Regions from separate parts of the Rhizobium sp. BK512 genome, predicted to be linked through region 2. Evidence: predicted binding sites of a transcription regulator. Region 2 holds the regulator's gene; each other region holds the start of a gene.
The links. The regulator PhoB, encoded in region 2, activates phosphate uptake and scavenging genes when phosphate is short. The targets are predictions, from matches to a motif close to TGTCATNNANCTGTCAT.
Positions count from the first base shown of each region.

Region 1 (5,145 bases), on a different contig from region 2:
CTTCTGCTCGTGCTGGTGCGCACGCTCGCGATGTTCGAGCTGACCTTCCTCATCGCCGGACCGCAGACCCAGACGCTTGTCGTCTCTCTCTATTATGCGGTCTTCGCATCCGGCGTACGAGCCAGCCAATCAATCGATGCGATGGCGGTGATCTATATGGTGACGACGCTCTTCTGGCTCATCATCGCGCTGCAATTCGTCAATCCGACCCAGATCGTCGCCCGCGCCAAGCAGCAATCGGCGCATTGAGGCATGTCGCGCAACGCGTGAATCGGTTTTGCGCGACATGCTGAAAAGACGCTGCTGCCGGAAACCGGCCGCAGCCATTTCAATCAGTAGACTTCGGGAACATACATTTCCGGCGGAACCGGGGTGCGGTGGTAGTCATCGTGACGCACGCGATCCGGCAGCACGATCCCTTCCTTCGGAACGTCCTCATACGGGATCTGGCCGAGCAGATGGGCGATGCAATTGAGGCGCGCGCGTTTCTTGTCGACGGCCTGAACGACCCACCACGGCGCTTCCTCAATATGGGTGCGGGCGAGCATTTCTTCCTTGGCCTTGGTATATTCCTCCCAATGGACGCGGCTCTGCAGGTCCATCGGTGAGAGCTTCCACTGCTTCAGCGGATCGTGGATGCGCATGTTGAAGCGGAACTCCTGCTCCTCATCGGTGATCGAGAACCAGTACTTGATGAGGATGATGCCGGAGCGGACCAGCATGCGCTCGAATTCCGGCACGGAGCGGAAGAACTCTTCCAGCTCGTCCTTCGTGCAGAAGCCCATGACCCGCTCGACGCCGGCACGGTTGTACCAGCTGCGATCAAAGAGCACCATCTCGCCCGCCGACGGCAGATGCGGCGTGTAGCGCTGGAAATACCACTGGTTCCGCTCGCGTTCGGTCGGCGCCGGCAGCGCCACGACGCGGCAGACGCGCGGATTGAGGCGTTGGGTCACGCGCTTGATTGCACCGCCCTTGCCGGCGGAATCGCGGCCCTCGAAAAGCACGACCACCTTCAACTTCTTGTACTGGACCCAGTCCTGAAGACGAACCAGCTCATGCTGCAGGCGGAAGAGCTCGCGGAAATAGAGTTTGCGCTCGAGCGTCTGTTCCGCTTCGCCGGACATGCCCTCGGCGACCAGCTCGTCGAGCCGGTCCTCCTCCATCTGCATTTCCAGCTCCTCGTCGAAGCTGTCGGCGATTTCGTTCTTGATACGGTCGAGCTGAGTGTTTTCGATCATGGCACGCTCCCTGTTCAATTCGCTCGATAAAGCACGTTCTCGCCATAGCTATATGACAGAGTTGCGACGATCGAAAATTTGCTTTGACAAAACACAAAACTGGCAAGCGCAAAAGACCGTCCGCCGGGCCTTTGGTGATCAGCCTGCCAGGTAGCAGCAGCTTGTACCAAGTCAAGTTTTATGTATACATTGATGTCGCTGAGCAATTTTCGCGACAATGGCGTTTTCCTCTGGAGGAGAGAAGAAAAACGTTCAGGTCGCGGCATATCTCCGGGAGAGAGATATGATGCGCAACAATGGGAGGAGTATACATGATTTCGTTTTCAAGAAGACTATTGATAGCAGGCGCGGCGCTCGCCACGATTGCTGGGATGCCTGCATTTGCGCAGGAAACGGTGAAGATCGGCGTGATCCTGCCGATGACAGGTCCTTTTGCCTCAACCGGCCGTCAGGTCGAGGCCGGCGCTCGCGCATACATGGCAATCAATGGCGACACGGTTGCAGGCAAGAAGATCGAGCTGGTGCTGCGTGACGACGCGGGCACGGCCGACCAGACCCGCCGCATCGCCCAGGAACTCGTCGTCAATGACGGCGTCAAGATGCTTGTCGGCTTCGGCCTGACGCCGCTTGCCATGGGTGTCGCCCCGGTTCTGAACCAGGCAAAGGTTCCGGCGATCATCACCTCGGCCACGACCTCGGCGATCATGAAACAGTCGCCCTATTTCGTGCGCACCTCGATGGGCGGTCCACAATCCGCCGTTCCAGTCGCCACCTGGGCAGTCCAGAACAACCTCAAGCGGGTCGTCACGCTGGTGACCGATTACGGTCCGGGCATCGACATCGAGAAGGGCTTTACCGACCAGTTCAAGAAAGAAGGTGGCACGGTTGTCGAAGCACTCCGCGTTCCCCTGCAGAACCCCGATTTTGCACCCTTCCTTCAGCGTGTACGCGACGCCAAGCCGGATGCCCTCTTCGTCTTCGTGCCATCAGGTGTCGGCGCAATCTTCATGAAGCAGTTCGTCGATCGCGGTCTTGCCGACGCCGGCATCAAGCTGATCGCCACCGGCGACGTCACCGATGACGATCTCCTGAATGGCATGGGACCGGCCGCCAAGGGCGTCATCACCGGTCATTTCTATTCGACCGATCACGACAGCCCGGAAAACAAAGCTTTCGTCGCCGAAGTGCGCAAAGCCAACAAGAACATGCGCCCGAACTTCATGTCGGTCGGCGGCTATGATGCCATGCATGTCGCTTATGCTGCACTCGAAAAGACCGGCGGTGACACGGATGGCACCAAACTCGTCGATGCCATGAAGGGTATGGAATTCGTCAGCCCGCGCGGGCCCATCACCATCGATCCTGATACACGCGACATCGTGCAGGATATCTACATGCGCGAGGTCAAGGAGAAGAACGGCGAACTCTACAATGTCGAGTTCGCGACCTATCCGAAGATCCACGATCCGAATACGGCTGCCAAGTAAGCCCAGGGAACAGGCGGCGGAAGCAATTCCGCCGCCTGGATGCAGTGAGGTCTCATGCTGACAATCCTGTTCGACGGCATCGCCTATGGCATGCTTCTCTTTGTTCTCGCCTGCGGATTGTCGATCACGCTAGGTCTGATGAATTTCGTCAATCTGGCGCATGGCGCCTTTGCCATGGCTGGCGGCTACGTCACCGTCATCATGATGAACCGCTATGGCATTTCCTTTTATTGGTGCCTGCCTGCCGCCTTCATCGTCACCGCACTCGTTGGCGTCGTGCTGGAACGGTTGCTGTACCGGCGCCTCTATTCGGCTTCCCATCTTGATCAGGTGCTGTTTTCGATCGGCCTCGTCTTCATGGCGATATCGGCCATCGATTATTTTATGGGCGGCCAGCAGCAACTGATCAACCTGCCACCCGAACTCAGCGGCCGCTTCGGCTTTCTGGGCATCGATATCGGCCGTTATCGGCTCTTCATCATCGTCATCTGCGCGCTTCTGACCGTCGCCCTGCAATTGGCGCTCACCCGCACCCGCTTCGGCAGCCAGCTTCGCGCCGCTGTCGATGACGGACGTGTCGCACGTGGCATGGGCATCAATGTCTCCGTCATCTTCGCGCTGACCTTCGCGCTGGGCTCCGGCCTTGCCGGCCTCGGCGGTGCGCTCGGCACCGAACTGCTGGGTCTCGACCCGAACTTTCCGCTGAAATACCTGATCTATTTCATGATCGTTGTCACTGTCGGCGGCACCTCGTCGATAACAGGTCCCTTCATTGCCGCGTTGCTGCTCGGCATTGCCGATGTCGCCGGCAAGTATTACGTGCCGGAGCTTGGCGCCTTCATCATCTACGCCGTGATGATCCTCGTGCTGATCGTCAGGCCCCATGGCCTCTTCTCCCGGGAGGGCGGCCGATGAGCGGCGAACACAGCAACGCCTCCAGCAAGGCCATGGAACTCCTGAAGCGCGCCGGCCGCTGGCAGATCTGGGAATTCGCTCTCTGGCTGGTCGCCATCGCCGCGATCTTCACGCTGCCGTCGCAGATGCTGATCCTGACGGAGATCGCCATTCTTGCGCTCTTCGCCGTCTCTCTGGATCTCATCCTCGGTTATGCCGGCATCGTCTCGCTCGGCCATACCGCCTTCTTCGGCCTCGGCGCTTATGCCGCCGGTCTGTTTGCGATCTATGTCTCAGGCGAGCCCGTCATTGGCCTGGTGGCCGCCGCCCTCGTCAGCGGCCTCTTCGGCTTGCTGACAAGCTTCCTCGTGCTGCGCGGCTCCGACCTTACCCGCCTCATGACAACTTTCGGCGTCGCCATGCTACTCGCCGAACTCGTCAATCAGGCCGCCTGGCTCACCGGCGGCGCCGACGGCCTGAGCGGCGTGATGCTGAACCCTATCCTGGGCTATTTCGAATTCGATCTCTGGGGCCGCACCGGATACATCTACTGCCTGATTGTGCTTGTCGTTCTGACCTACATTGCACGGCGTATCGTCAACTCGCCCTTTGGCCTGTCTCTCAAGGCGATCAAGCGCAACCAGCGCCGAGCCTCCATGCTCGGCATCTCGCCCACCCGCCGCATCGTCGCGGTCTATACGATCTCGGCTGCCTATGCCGGCATCGCGGGCGCGCTGCTGACGCAGACGACCAGCTTCGTCTCGCCCGACGTGCTCGCTTTCCATCGTTCCGCAGAGGTGCTGCTGGTGCTTGTCATCGGCGGCGTCGGTTATCTCTATGGCGGCGTCTTCGGCGCCGTCATCTTCTCCATCCTGCGCAACTGGCTGTCGGTCATCACGCCGCAATATTGGATGTTCTGGATCGGTCTCGTCCTGATCATCATCGTTCTGGTTGGCCGCGAGCGTCTGACCCGCTGGCAGACCTTGTTGCCCGGTGCTGCGCGCCACCGACAACAGGCAAACATGCAGCATACCATTGCGGAGGAGAGCAAATGACCATTGCCCTCGAAACACGCCATCTCGTCAAACGCTTCGGTGGCTTCGTCGCCACCAATGATGTCTCGCTGCAAATCCGCCATGGCGCACGCCACGCCCTGATAGGCCCGAACGGCGCTGGCAAGACCACGATCATCAACCTACTGACTGGCGTTCTGACGCCGAACAGCGGCGAGATCCTGCTTGCCGGCGAGGATATCACCGGCGTTTCCTCCTATCGCCGCGTCGGCAAGGGCCTGTCCCGCACCTTCCAGATCAACCAGCTCTTCGGTGATTTCACGCCGCTCGATTCCGTCATGCTGGCGATCAGCGAGCGCAAGGGCCATGGTCGCTTCGCCTGGCGGCCGCTTTCAGCAGACCGCGAAGTTGCCGATGAAGCAGCCGCCTTGCTGGAGCGCTTCCGCCTTGTCGATGTCATGGGCATGCCGACGACGCTCCTGCCCTACGGCAAGCAGCGCCTGCTGGAGA
Region 1 is NZ_JACIAS010000001.1:1,083,749-1,088,893, forward strand. It holds gene FHX06_RS05445 (ABC transporter permease) at 1-249, shown strand, start outside; gene ppk2 (polyphosphate kinase 2) at 333-1,241, opposite strand; gene FHX06_RS05455 (ABC transporter substrate-binding protein) at 1,553-2,728, shown strand; gene FHX06_RS05460 (branched-chain amino acid ABC transporter permease) at 2,783-3,643, shown strand; gene FHX06_RS05465 (branched-chain amino acid ABC transporter permease) at 3,640-4,677, shown strand; gene FHX06_RS05470 (ABC transporter ATP-binding protein) at 4,674-5,145, shown strand, end outside.
Region 1: the regulator PhoB is predicted to act here: its motif matches at 1,294-1,310, upstream of ppk2 (polyphosphate kinase 2).

Region 2 (5,145 bases):
ACATCGCCGAAAGGAACCTGGTCGAAACCGGGGGTCTTGGGGCCGAAACCTTCGAGATATTTTTCCTGGCCGCCGGCAGCGATCGTCGCCAGCGTGCGGCCGTGGAAGGCGCCTTCGAAGGTGATGATATGGAAACGCTCGGGATGACCCTTGGAGAACTGGTAGCGGCGCGCTGTCTTGATGGCGCATTCGAGCGCCTCGGCGCCGGAATTGGTGAAGAACACCTTGTCGGCGAAGGTGGCCTCGGTCAGGCGGTTGGCAAGCTTCTCCTGGCCGGGGATCTCATAGACGTTGGAGAGGTGCCAGACCTTGTCAGCCTGATCCTTGAGAGCGGCCACGACATGCGGATTGCCGTGTCCGACGGAGGTAACGGCAACGCCCGCGCCAAAATCCAGATATCGCTCGCCGGTTTCGGTGATCAGCCAGACGCCTTCACCTCGCTCGAACCGCAGCGGGGCACGAGAATAGGTATCATAAAGCGGCGAGGCTTCAGCCATGGCGCGATCTCCTTCAATCAGGCTCTGAGGCAACGGACTCCGGCTAAGAAAACCCGGTCCGAAAAATTAAAAATGCCGCCTTTCGGCGGCCTGAAGCACTATTTACTTTTCGCACTGCAATGTCAACAAAACTGAGGATTTAGCGCATGCGTCAAGCCTGCAATCCGCATTACAGGTCTATCAACAGCTAATGTTGCAGAAATGACTCTCTCGGGAAGCAAGTTGGGGAAAACTACGAATTCGGATTCATCGGATTCCTGCGACTCTTGTCACAGAGTCAGGCTCACACTAGGTTAAAGTTCAATTACTAGACTGCATGCGGCGGAACTAGTCACCAAAATTGATCAGGCGTTTCTTGCTTCGGAGGCTTCCGAGGCAACGGTGAGGGATTCTGCCATCACCAACGCGAAAGGTGGAGACAGGGCATGAACTGGACAGACGAGCGTGTCGAAAAGCTCAAGAAGCTTTGGTCGGAGGGACTAAGTGCCAGCCAGATCGCTGCGCAACTTGGCGGAGTAAGTAGAAACGCTGTTATCGGCAAGGTTCACCGGCTCAGTCTTCCCGGTCGCGCCAAGGCCGGCGGAACCGCAACCACGGCGCGTGCGCCCAAGCGCAACACCTCTGCTCCCCGCGCCCCGAACTATGCATCTCGCATCGCCACCCGCACCGTGACGCGCCAGCAGGGCGCAACGATGCTGAAGGAAGAGATCGAGATCGAAACGGTCGAGGAAATGGAATACGTGCCGGCCAAAAACGTGGTCGTGCCTATTTCACGTCGCCTCGGCCTGACGGAACTGACGGAGCGCACCTGCAAGTGGCCGGTCGGCGATCCGCTGAAGGACGATTTCTACTTCTGCGGCTGCGACTCCCCGGATTCATCGCCCTATTGCAACTACCACCAGCGTCTCGCCTATCAGCCGGTGAGCGAACGCCGTAAGGCTGTCCGGGTCGCCTGAGCAGCGATCTTGCAACAGACGCAATGTATCATCACCCCTCCTCGCCTGGCGCGGAGGGGTGATTTTTTAGCCGGCACAGGAACGCCGGAAAACGGCTCCTGACCGCGATCTGCGGAAGGCCGATCTCTGCCGGCATCCACCCTGCCTGACAATGCGAGCTTATGTGGCCAAGACCATCGATGCGTTTCAGCCCCAAGGCTGGCATGGACCGGTGGTCATGGCGCTGTAGCGCGATTTTCTGATACAGATGCGGTATTCTGGTGGAGTAGCACGGCGCAAATAGTCGCTTGGGGGGTGCCAATGGAGATCGATCCAAAGCGGATGACAATGGGGTTCGTCGGGGCGGGCACGATTACCGAGGCTGTCGTCACCGGATTGGGCAAGACGGCGTTTCGCGACACACCCATCGCGCTGTCACCTCGCAACGCAGGCGTCGCCTCCCGCCTCGCGGCGGCAAACGGGAATGTGTCTATCGCTCTGGGCAACCAGGATGTTCTCGACCGCTCCGATCTCGTATTTTTGGCAGTGAGGCCGCAAATTGCCGAGGAGGTCATCCGCTCGCTCCGATTTCGGCCGGGCCACCATGTCATCAGCTTTGTCGCGGCCACGCCAATGGATCAACTGCTGGCGTGGATCGATCGGCCGGTTCGCCTGAGCCTGGCAATTCCACTTCCGTTCGTCGCAGATCTCCAGGGGGCGACTGCGATCTACCCGCCCGACGAGGTCTCCCACACACTCTTTTCGGCGCTCGGAACGGCGATCCAGGTTGAAGACAAGCAGGAGTTCGAACTTCTCGCGGTGGCGAGCTGCCTGATGGCCAGCTATTTCGGCATCCTGGACGCGACGTCGACCTGGCTGCAGAGCAAGGGGCTCTCGGGAACGGCTGGCGACGCCTACCTCCGTCAATTGTTTTCCGGCCTCGCCCATGCTGCCCGTTCAAAACCTGTCGCGAGTTTCGATGAACTCATCGGCGAGCATTCGACCAAGGGCGGATTGAACGAACAGGTGCTCGAAGACTTTCGTGCGTTTGGCGGCACTGCGGCTCTGCAAAAGGCTCTTGATCGAATTCTTGTGCGCATCCGTCTGTAAAAAGCAGATCCTTTCGAGGTTCGCTTTCGGCGCCTGGTGTCGGCTTTCGTAAGGAGCTAGGGGCGCCAGATAGACAAACGGGCCGCCCGGCAAGCGAGCGACCCGTCTGGACCTCCGATCACTCGGATTAAGCTTAAGCTTCCATGGAATATCCCGCGCCGCGCACGGTGCGGATGACATCCTGCATGTTGGAGAAATTCAGCGCCTTGCGCAGGCGGCCGACATGGACGTCGACGGTGCGCTCGTCCACGTAGATATCATGGCCCCAGACGCCGTCGAGAAGCTGCGAGCGGGAGAAGACGCGGCCCGGCGAGGACATCAGGAATTCCAGCAGGCGGAATTCGGTCGGGCCGAGGCGGACTTCGCGGCTCTTGCGATGGACGCGGTGCGTTTCGCGATCGAGCTCGATATCACCACATTTCAGAACGGTGGAGAGCACCTCGGGACGGGCGCGTCGGAGCATCGCCTTGACGCGGGCGACGAGTTCCGGCGTCGAGAAGGGCTTGACGACATAGTCGTCCGCGCCGGTCGAAAGACCGCGAACGCGCTCGCTCTCTTCGCCGCGCGCCGTCAGCATGATGATCGGCAGGCGCTCGGTTTCCGGCCGCATGCGCAGCCGGCGGCAGAGCTCGATGCCGGAAACGCCCGGCAGCATCCAGTCAAGGATGAGCAGGTCCGGCGTGCGCTCCTGAAGCCGGATTTCGGCTTCGTCGCCACGAAGGATCGTATCCACCTCGAAACCTTCGGCTTCAAGGTTGTAGCGGAGAAGCACGCTCAGCGCCTCTTCATCTTCAACAACTGCAACTCTTGGGATCATGCGTGTCAGTCTCCTAATGCATGATCCTTAAACCGGGGGTGATTTAAGCAAGGGACCATGCAAGAACTCGGAATTGGCTGCGACCCTGCGCGCCCCCGACGGGGCGCGCACGCAATCGGCAGGTCCGGATTACTCCGTGACCGCACCAACGGTATTGGAGCTGTCGTCCTTCGGACGCTCGCCTTCCGGCTGGGCGCCGGTTGCCATGTAGTAGATCGTCTCGGCGATGTTGGTCGCGTGGTCGCCGATGCGCTCGATGTTCTTGGCGCAGAAGAGAAGATGCGTGCAGCTCGTGATGTTGCGCGGATCTTCCATCATGTAGGTGAGGAGTTCGCGGAACAGCGAGGTGTACATCGCGTCGATCTCGTCGTCGCGCTCGCGGATGGACTTGGCCTTGTCGGCCGAGCGATTGGTGTAGACGTCGAGCACTTCCTTGAGCTGGACCAGCGCCAGTTCGGAGAGATGCTCGAGACCGCGGGCGAGCTTGCGCGGAACGCCGGTGCTCTGCACCGCTATGACGCGCTTTGCCGTGTTCTTGCCGAGATCGCCGACGCGCTCGAGGTCGGCGGCGATGCGGATCGAACCCATGATCTCGCGAAGGTCGGAGGCCATCGGCTGGCGACGGGCGATCGTGACGATCGCCTTGTCGTTGATCTCGCGTTCAGCGTGATCGAGGATCACGTCGTCGGAAATGACCTTCTGAGCGAGTGCGGTGTCACCGTTGACCAGCGCGCGAACTGCGTCGGCGCCCATCTGTTCGGCAAGACCACCCATCTCGGAAATGCGCCGGGACAGGAACTTCAGATCGTCGTCATAGGCGGAAAAAATATGTGTCGATGCCATGGGGCTTTGTCCTCGAAAATCGGGAAGGCTTCACATTGCCAAAATCAGCCAAACCGGCCCATGATATAGTCCTGGGTGCGCGGATCGTCCGGATTGGTGAACATCTTGTCAGTATCGTTTTCCTCGACCAGGTTGCCGAGGTGGAACATGGCCGTACGCTGTGATACGCGCGCGGCCTGCTGCATGGAATGCGTCACAATGACGATCGTGTAGTTTTCACGCAGCTCGTGGATCAGCTCTTCGACCTTTGCAGTCGCGATCGGGTCGAGCGCCGAGCAGGGTTCGTCCATCAGGATGACTTCCGGGCTGACCGCAACGGCGCGTGCGATGCACAGACGCTGCTGCTGACCACCGGAAAGGCCGGTGCCGGATTCATGCACGCGGTCCTTGACCTCGTTCCAGAGGCCGGCGCGCTGCAGGCTGGTCTCGACGATCTGGTCGAGATCGGCCTTGGACTTTGCCAGACCGTGAATGCGCGGGCCGTAGGAGACGTTTTCATAGATCGTCTTCGGGAACGGGTTCGGCTTCTGGAATACCATGCCGACGCGGGCGCGGAGTTCCACGACGTCGATATCGGGATCGTAGATATCATCGGTGTCGAGCGTGATCTTGCCGGTCACGCGGCAGCCGTCGATCGTGTCGTTCATGCGGTTCAGCGAACGCAGGAAGGTAGACTTGCCGCAGCCCGAAGGGCCGATCAGCGCGGTCACGGTGTTTTCGCGGATGTTCAGATTGACATCGAAAAGCGCACGCTTCTCGCCGTAATAAACGGAGACATCCTGACCGATCATCTTATACGGGACGTTGCTCATTTTCTGGTCCAGCGCCTTCTCGACTGCGGCTTCCGTCAACATGTTCATGATCTCTACTCCGTTTACCAGCGGCGCTCAAAGCGACGACGCAAGAGGATAGCTCCGATGTTCATGACGATCAGGAACAGGAG
Region 2 is NZ_JACIAS010000004.1:494,723-499,867, reverse strand. It holds gene FHX06_RS17635 (aspartate aminotransferase family protein) at 1-497, opposite strand, end outside; gene FHX06_RS17630 (GcrA family cell cycle regulator) at 923-1,453, shown strand; gene FHX06_RS17625 (pyrroline-5-carboxylate reductase) at 1,754-2,542, shown strand; gene phoB (phosphate regulon transcriptional regulator PhoB) at 2,676-3,359, opposite strand; gene phoU (phosphate signaling complex protein PhoU) at 3,489-4,202, opposite strand; gene pstB (phosphate ABC transporter ATP-binding protein PstB) at 4,247-5,062, opposite strand; gene pstA (phosphate ABC transporter permease PstA) at 5,077-5,145, opposite strand, start outside.

Region 3 (5,145 bases), on a different contig from region 2:
GGACGAAAATCGCGGACCATTTAGAGCCCCAGGCCAAACTGGTTCGGCTGCGAAAAGTCTTTTATTCCGACTTTCGGCCAATCGCATCTCCTGTCGAACTGGAGTTTAGAGACGGTGCGGTGGCAAGTCGGGTCTGTCCTGAACGCATAACCTGGAAGGGAGACGTAGTGACTTGCCGACGTCCCGAACAACAGGCAAATCGTCAGTGCGACACAAAAAGGCTTCATGGTTGCCTCCCTTGTAGGATTAGGGGACGCATTTTCACATAGAGCAACGCTCTCGGACATATATCAATTTGTGCTAATACGTCAGCTGGGCGACACGCCAGGCGAAGAAGACGGAGTGTCCTCCGCAGCAAAGGTTTGCAATTTTGCAGCCTGCGTTTGTTGGGATACAGCCATAGGATCAGCGTGCGATTCGAATAGAGGCGGGGCGATGGTCGGCGAGTTTTTGACTCTGCCGATGTCGCCCTTTTTGTGCTTAATCTTTGCCGCGAAGGACACTCAAGGAAAGGCTGACCATGGCAAACACGATCTCCTTCGATATCGGCGGCGTCGAACCGGAAGTCGGCGCTCCCGCGGCCGAACGCATCATTTCGGGTAGTCCGCAATTTCGCACCTGGAATCTCGAGGAGGCCGAGGGCGGCCTCTACGCCGGCATCTGGGAGGCAACACCCGGCAAGTGGCGGATCGTCTATGAGGAGTGGGAATATTTTAGCCTGCTTTCCGGCTATTCGGTCGTGACCGAGGATGGCGGCGAGCCGGTCCATCTCAGGGCCGGCGACCGCCTTGTCCTGAGGCCGGGCTTTAAAGGAACCTGGGAAGTCGTTGAAACGACTCGCAAGGATTATGTGATCAAGGTTTGAGCGCCGGGCCGGATAGAAGGTTTTTGATCCTTCTTATTAAGAGTGCCTACATCATCAAGTGCTAAAGCTCATCTGCAGCGCATTGCGGACATGATGTCTCCTGCCGTCACCAAAGACATGCCCTTGCAATTCATCTTTTTGGGATTTGCATGTCGTCGAATCTTGCGCGTAGACGCGGTCGGTCTCAGACGTCTTCCATCATTGCGACAACCGTATGCTTCCTTGTCGTCGCTCTCGCGCTGACGGGCCTCATGGCCCATGTCGTCGTCGCGATGACACGATCTGCAAACGAGATCGACGATGCCAGGGCCACGCGCGCCGCCAGCGCGGCGATCGCAGCTCTTGTCAATCGCTTGAGCGCGACAACCACGGATAACGCCGTATGGGATGATGCCTATAAGGCGATCTCATCTTCAAGCGCGGCGGACTGGGCCTATGAAAACTGGGGTAAAACCACTGCGGATTACCCGCTTTATGACGGCGCGGTCGTAATCGGCCCCGATCATTCTTCGATCGTCTCCGCATATGCCAAAGGTAAGCCTTTCCAGCCGAGCGCCTTTTTCGGCGAGGGCTTTTTCCAGCAGATCAACAAAGCTGCCGATGCCGGACAGGCGCCGGTGGTCAATTTCATCCGGACCGAAACGGGCATCGCGCTAATCGTATCGCAGGCAATCCAGCCTTTCACCGCAGAAGGCGAACTTCCGAAGCTGAGTGTGCTGAGCCTCTACAAGGATCTCACGCCGGAAGTTCTCGACATTCTTTCGGGCGAACACGAACTCGACGGATTGCACCTTGCGACCGCGCCGGAGCCAGGCCTGCTGAACACACCCATCACGGACATGCAGGGCGGTGTCATCGGCCATCTTGTGTGGCCGAGCAAAGCGCCTGGCAGCGCCGTGTTTCACCAGGTCTATCCTTACATATCGGCCGCCATCATTATCCTTGTGATGTTCTTGGGGGGCGTTCTTCTGGTGGGCGCTTCCGAGGCGCGGCGCCTGCGCCAATTGGCACAAGCAGCGATTTTCGAAGCGAACCACGATAGCCTGAGCGGCCTGTTGAACAGGCAAGGGCTTCTCGCACTGCTGGAAGAAGTGCAGGGCACTGATCTTGCGCAGCCCCGGCTCTATCTGGTCGATCTCGATGGGTTCAAGGCTGTCAACGACGCATGGGGGCATGCGGTCGGCGATGACCTGATCCGGATCGTTTCGAACGCCCTGGTCGCCTGCCACCCTGAAGTCGTCGCTGCGGCCCGATTGGGAGGCGACGAGTTTGCGCTGGTGCAGATTGGGTCTGCCGCGCCTGGAGAGATAGAAGCGACTATTCTGGCGCTGTTCGCCGAGCCCTTTAAAATCGATGGGCGGACGATCGAAGTTGGCGCAAGCATCGGCGCTGCCGCGCGTGACGGAGACCTGCCGCCTTTGGAGCTTCTCCGCAGGGCCGATATGGCGCTTTACCGCGCCAAGGAAAATGGCAGGGGCCGGGCGATCGAATACGACCCGGAGCTAGATCGGGAACGCCAGAAGGTCGCCGAAATGGAAGCTCTGTTGAAGAGCGCCATCAGCGATGGTGCGATCGAAGCCTTTTTCCAGCCTCTCGTCTCTGCTGCGACAGGCGCTGTCACGGGTCTTGAAGCACTGGCGCGCTGGCGAACCCCGACAGGAAACATAAGCCCGGAGATTTTCATCCCGCTCGCCGAAAGGTGCGGTCTCATCGATGCGCTAGGCACCCTCATGCTGAAAACATCGATCGAGCATGCCAAGAGCTGGCCCGGCCTGGCATTGTCGGTCAACGTTTCACCGGTCCAGCTCTGCAATCCGGAATTCGCCGCCGAAGTGATCTCGCTCCTGCAGGGCCTCGATTTCGATCCGAAGCGCCTGACATTGGAGATCACCGAAGGAGTTCTCATGACAAATCCGGACCAGGCCCGCCGGTCGATAGATCATCTCAAACAGGTTGGCATAAAATTCGCGCTTGATGACTTTGGCTGCGGCTATGCGAGCATCGGCGCGTTGCGGCAGTTCGGGTTTGATCGAATGAAGATCGACCGTTCGCTCGTATCCGCCCTCGACCAAAGCTCGAATGGTGCGGATGTACTTCGGGCAACCATCTCCCTGGCGACCGCGCTACAGATTCCGGTCACCGCGGAAGGCATCGAAAATGCGCACCAGGCTGAGATCCTGCGGGAGGCGGGCTGCGATCAATTGCAAGGCTATCTGATCGGAAAACCGATGTCGGCACTCGACATATCCAGCAAGCTCCGGGAGCATGCAGCGTGATGCCAGACAGATAGCGCTAGCGCTCTGGCTGCCGTTCGGCTTGGGAGCATTTCGACCTCTGAAAGCGACATTTTCAGGCATTGCTGCGGCAATCGACCGCAGCCCTGCGGCAATAGGGCCGCACCTCCTTCGGTAAGGCCCTGTTAACGCGCGATTCATTCGGAAGGTCAGTGCCTTCAGCGGCTTATGCACAGCTTTGCATGTCGCGGCGCCTGCCTCCGGCTGTCATCAAACTGTAATAATAGACGCCTAGCCCGCCTTCCCGTGACGAGGAAATTCAGCGCTCTCGACAATGGACACCCCCTCCATGGCGCCGGACCTCGTCGTCCTCTAGTTCCATCAGGGAAGAGTCGCAAATGCTCACCAAGAAACTTCTTTCGGCCTGCCTCGGCGCTGGCCTGGTTGCCGCTCTGGCAGTCTCGGCCTCCGCTGCTGACATTACCGGCGCTGGCTCCACCTTCGTCTATCCGGTCCTTTCGAAGTGGTCCGCGGACTACAACAAGGAAACCGGTGACAAGCTGAACTACCAGTCGATCGGTTCGGGCGGTGGTATCGCCCAGATCAAGGCTGCCACGGTTGACTTCGGCGCTTCCGATGCCCCGCTCAAGCCGGAAGACCTGACGGCTGGCGGCTTCGGCCAGTTCCCGCTGGTTGTCGGCGGCATCGTTCCCGTCATCAACGTCAAGGGCATTAAATCAGGCGAATTGAAGCTTTCGGGCAAGGTTCTCGCCGACATCTACCTCGGCAACGTCACCAAGTGGAACGACAAGGCAATCGCCGACCTGAACCCGGGCCTGAAGCTGCCCGACAGCCAGATCGCTGTCGTTCACCGTTCGGACGGTTCGGGCACCTCCTTCAACTGGACGAACTTCTTCTCGAAGGTAAACCCGGACTGGAAGTCGAAGGTTGGTGAAGGCACCGCGGTCAACTGGCCGGTCGGTATCGGCGGCAAGGGCAACGAAGGCGTTGCCGCTTACGTCACCCGCGTCAAGGACTCCATCGGCTACGTCGAATACGCCTACGCCCTGCAGAACAAGCTGCCCTTCGTTCTCGTTCAGAACGCTGCCGGTCAGTATCCGAAGCCGAATGCCGAGAGCTTCTCGGCTGCCGCTGCAAGCGCAGAATGGGGCAAGGCCCAGGACTTCTACCTGATCATGACAAACGCTCCGGGCGAAAAGGCCTGGCCGATCACGGCAACCACCTGGGCCATCATGTACAAGGAGCCGAAGGACGCCGAGCGCTCCAAGGCTGCTTTCTCCTTCTTCAAGTGGGCTCTCGAAAAGGGCCAGAAGGAAGCGTCCTCGCTCGACTACGTTCCGCTTCCGGACACGCTCGTGAAGCAGATCGAAGACTACTGGACGGCCTCTTTCAAGAGCTGATCCTGACGAAACTGCGGTTGGGGCGGGAAGCTTTGCTTTCCGCCCCAAATGCCTTTGACACCCCCTCAAAGCAGCAGAGCGTACGGATATGAGCGAAGCACTGGCATCGCTGCCCGCCGACATCGCGGGCGTGAAGCGCCGCGACGGCGCCGCAGGCGATCGTATTTTCTTTTGGATAGTTTTGGGCTGCGGCCTGTTTGTTCTCTTTGCCCTGCTGGCAGCGGCGGTCTCCATGGCCATGGGCGGGCTTCTTGCCTTCCGCACGTTCGGCTTCGGCTTTCTGACCGGCACTGAATGGGACCCGGTTGCCGAGCGGTTCGCGGGTCTCGTGCCGATCTACGGCACGCTGGTGACCTCGGCGCTCGCCATGATCATCGGTGTTCCCGTCAGCCTCGGTATTGCGGTGTTCATCACCGAAGTTGCGCCGCGCTCCGTTCGCGGCCCGATCGGCGGCGCTGTCGAGCTTCTCGCCGGTATCCCCTCGATCATCTACGGCATGTGGGGTCTCTTCACCTTCGCGCCCTTCATGTCGGATTACATCCAGCCGGTGCTGATCGACTGGCTTGGCCCGATCCCGCTGATCGGCGCGCTGTTTTCGGGGGCTCCGCTCGGCATCGGCATGCTG
Region 3 is NZ_JACIAS010000008.1:260,029-265,173, forward strand. It holds gene FHX06_RS27065 (cupin domain-containing protein) at 521-865, shown strand; gene FHX06_RS27070 (bifunctional diguanylate cyclase/phosphodiesterase) at 1,015-3,141, shown strand; gene pstS (phosphate ABC transporter substrate-binding protein PstS) at 3,498-4,520, shown strand; gene pstC (phosphate ABC transporter permease subunit PstC) at 4,609-5,145, shown strand, end outside.
Region 3: the regulator PhoB is predicted to act here: its motif matches at 3,365-3,381, upstream of pstS (phosphate ABC transporter substrate-binding protein PstS).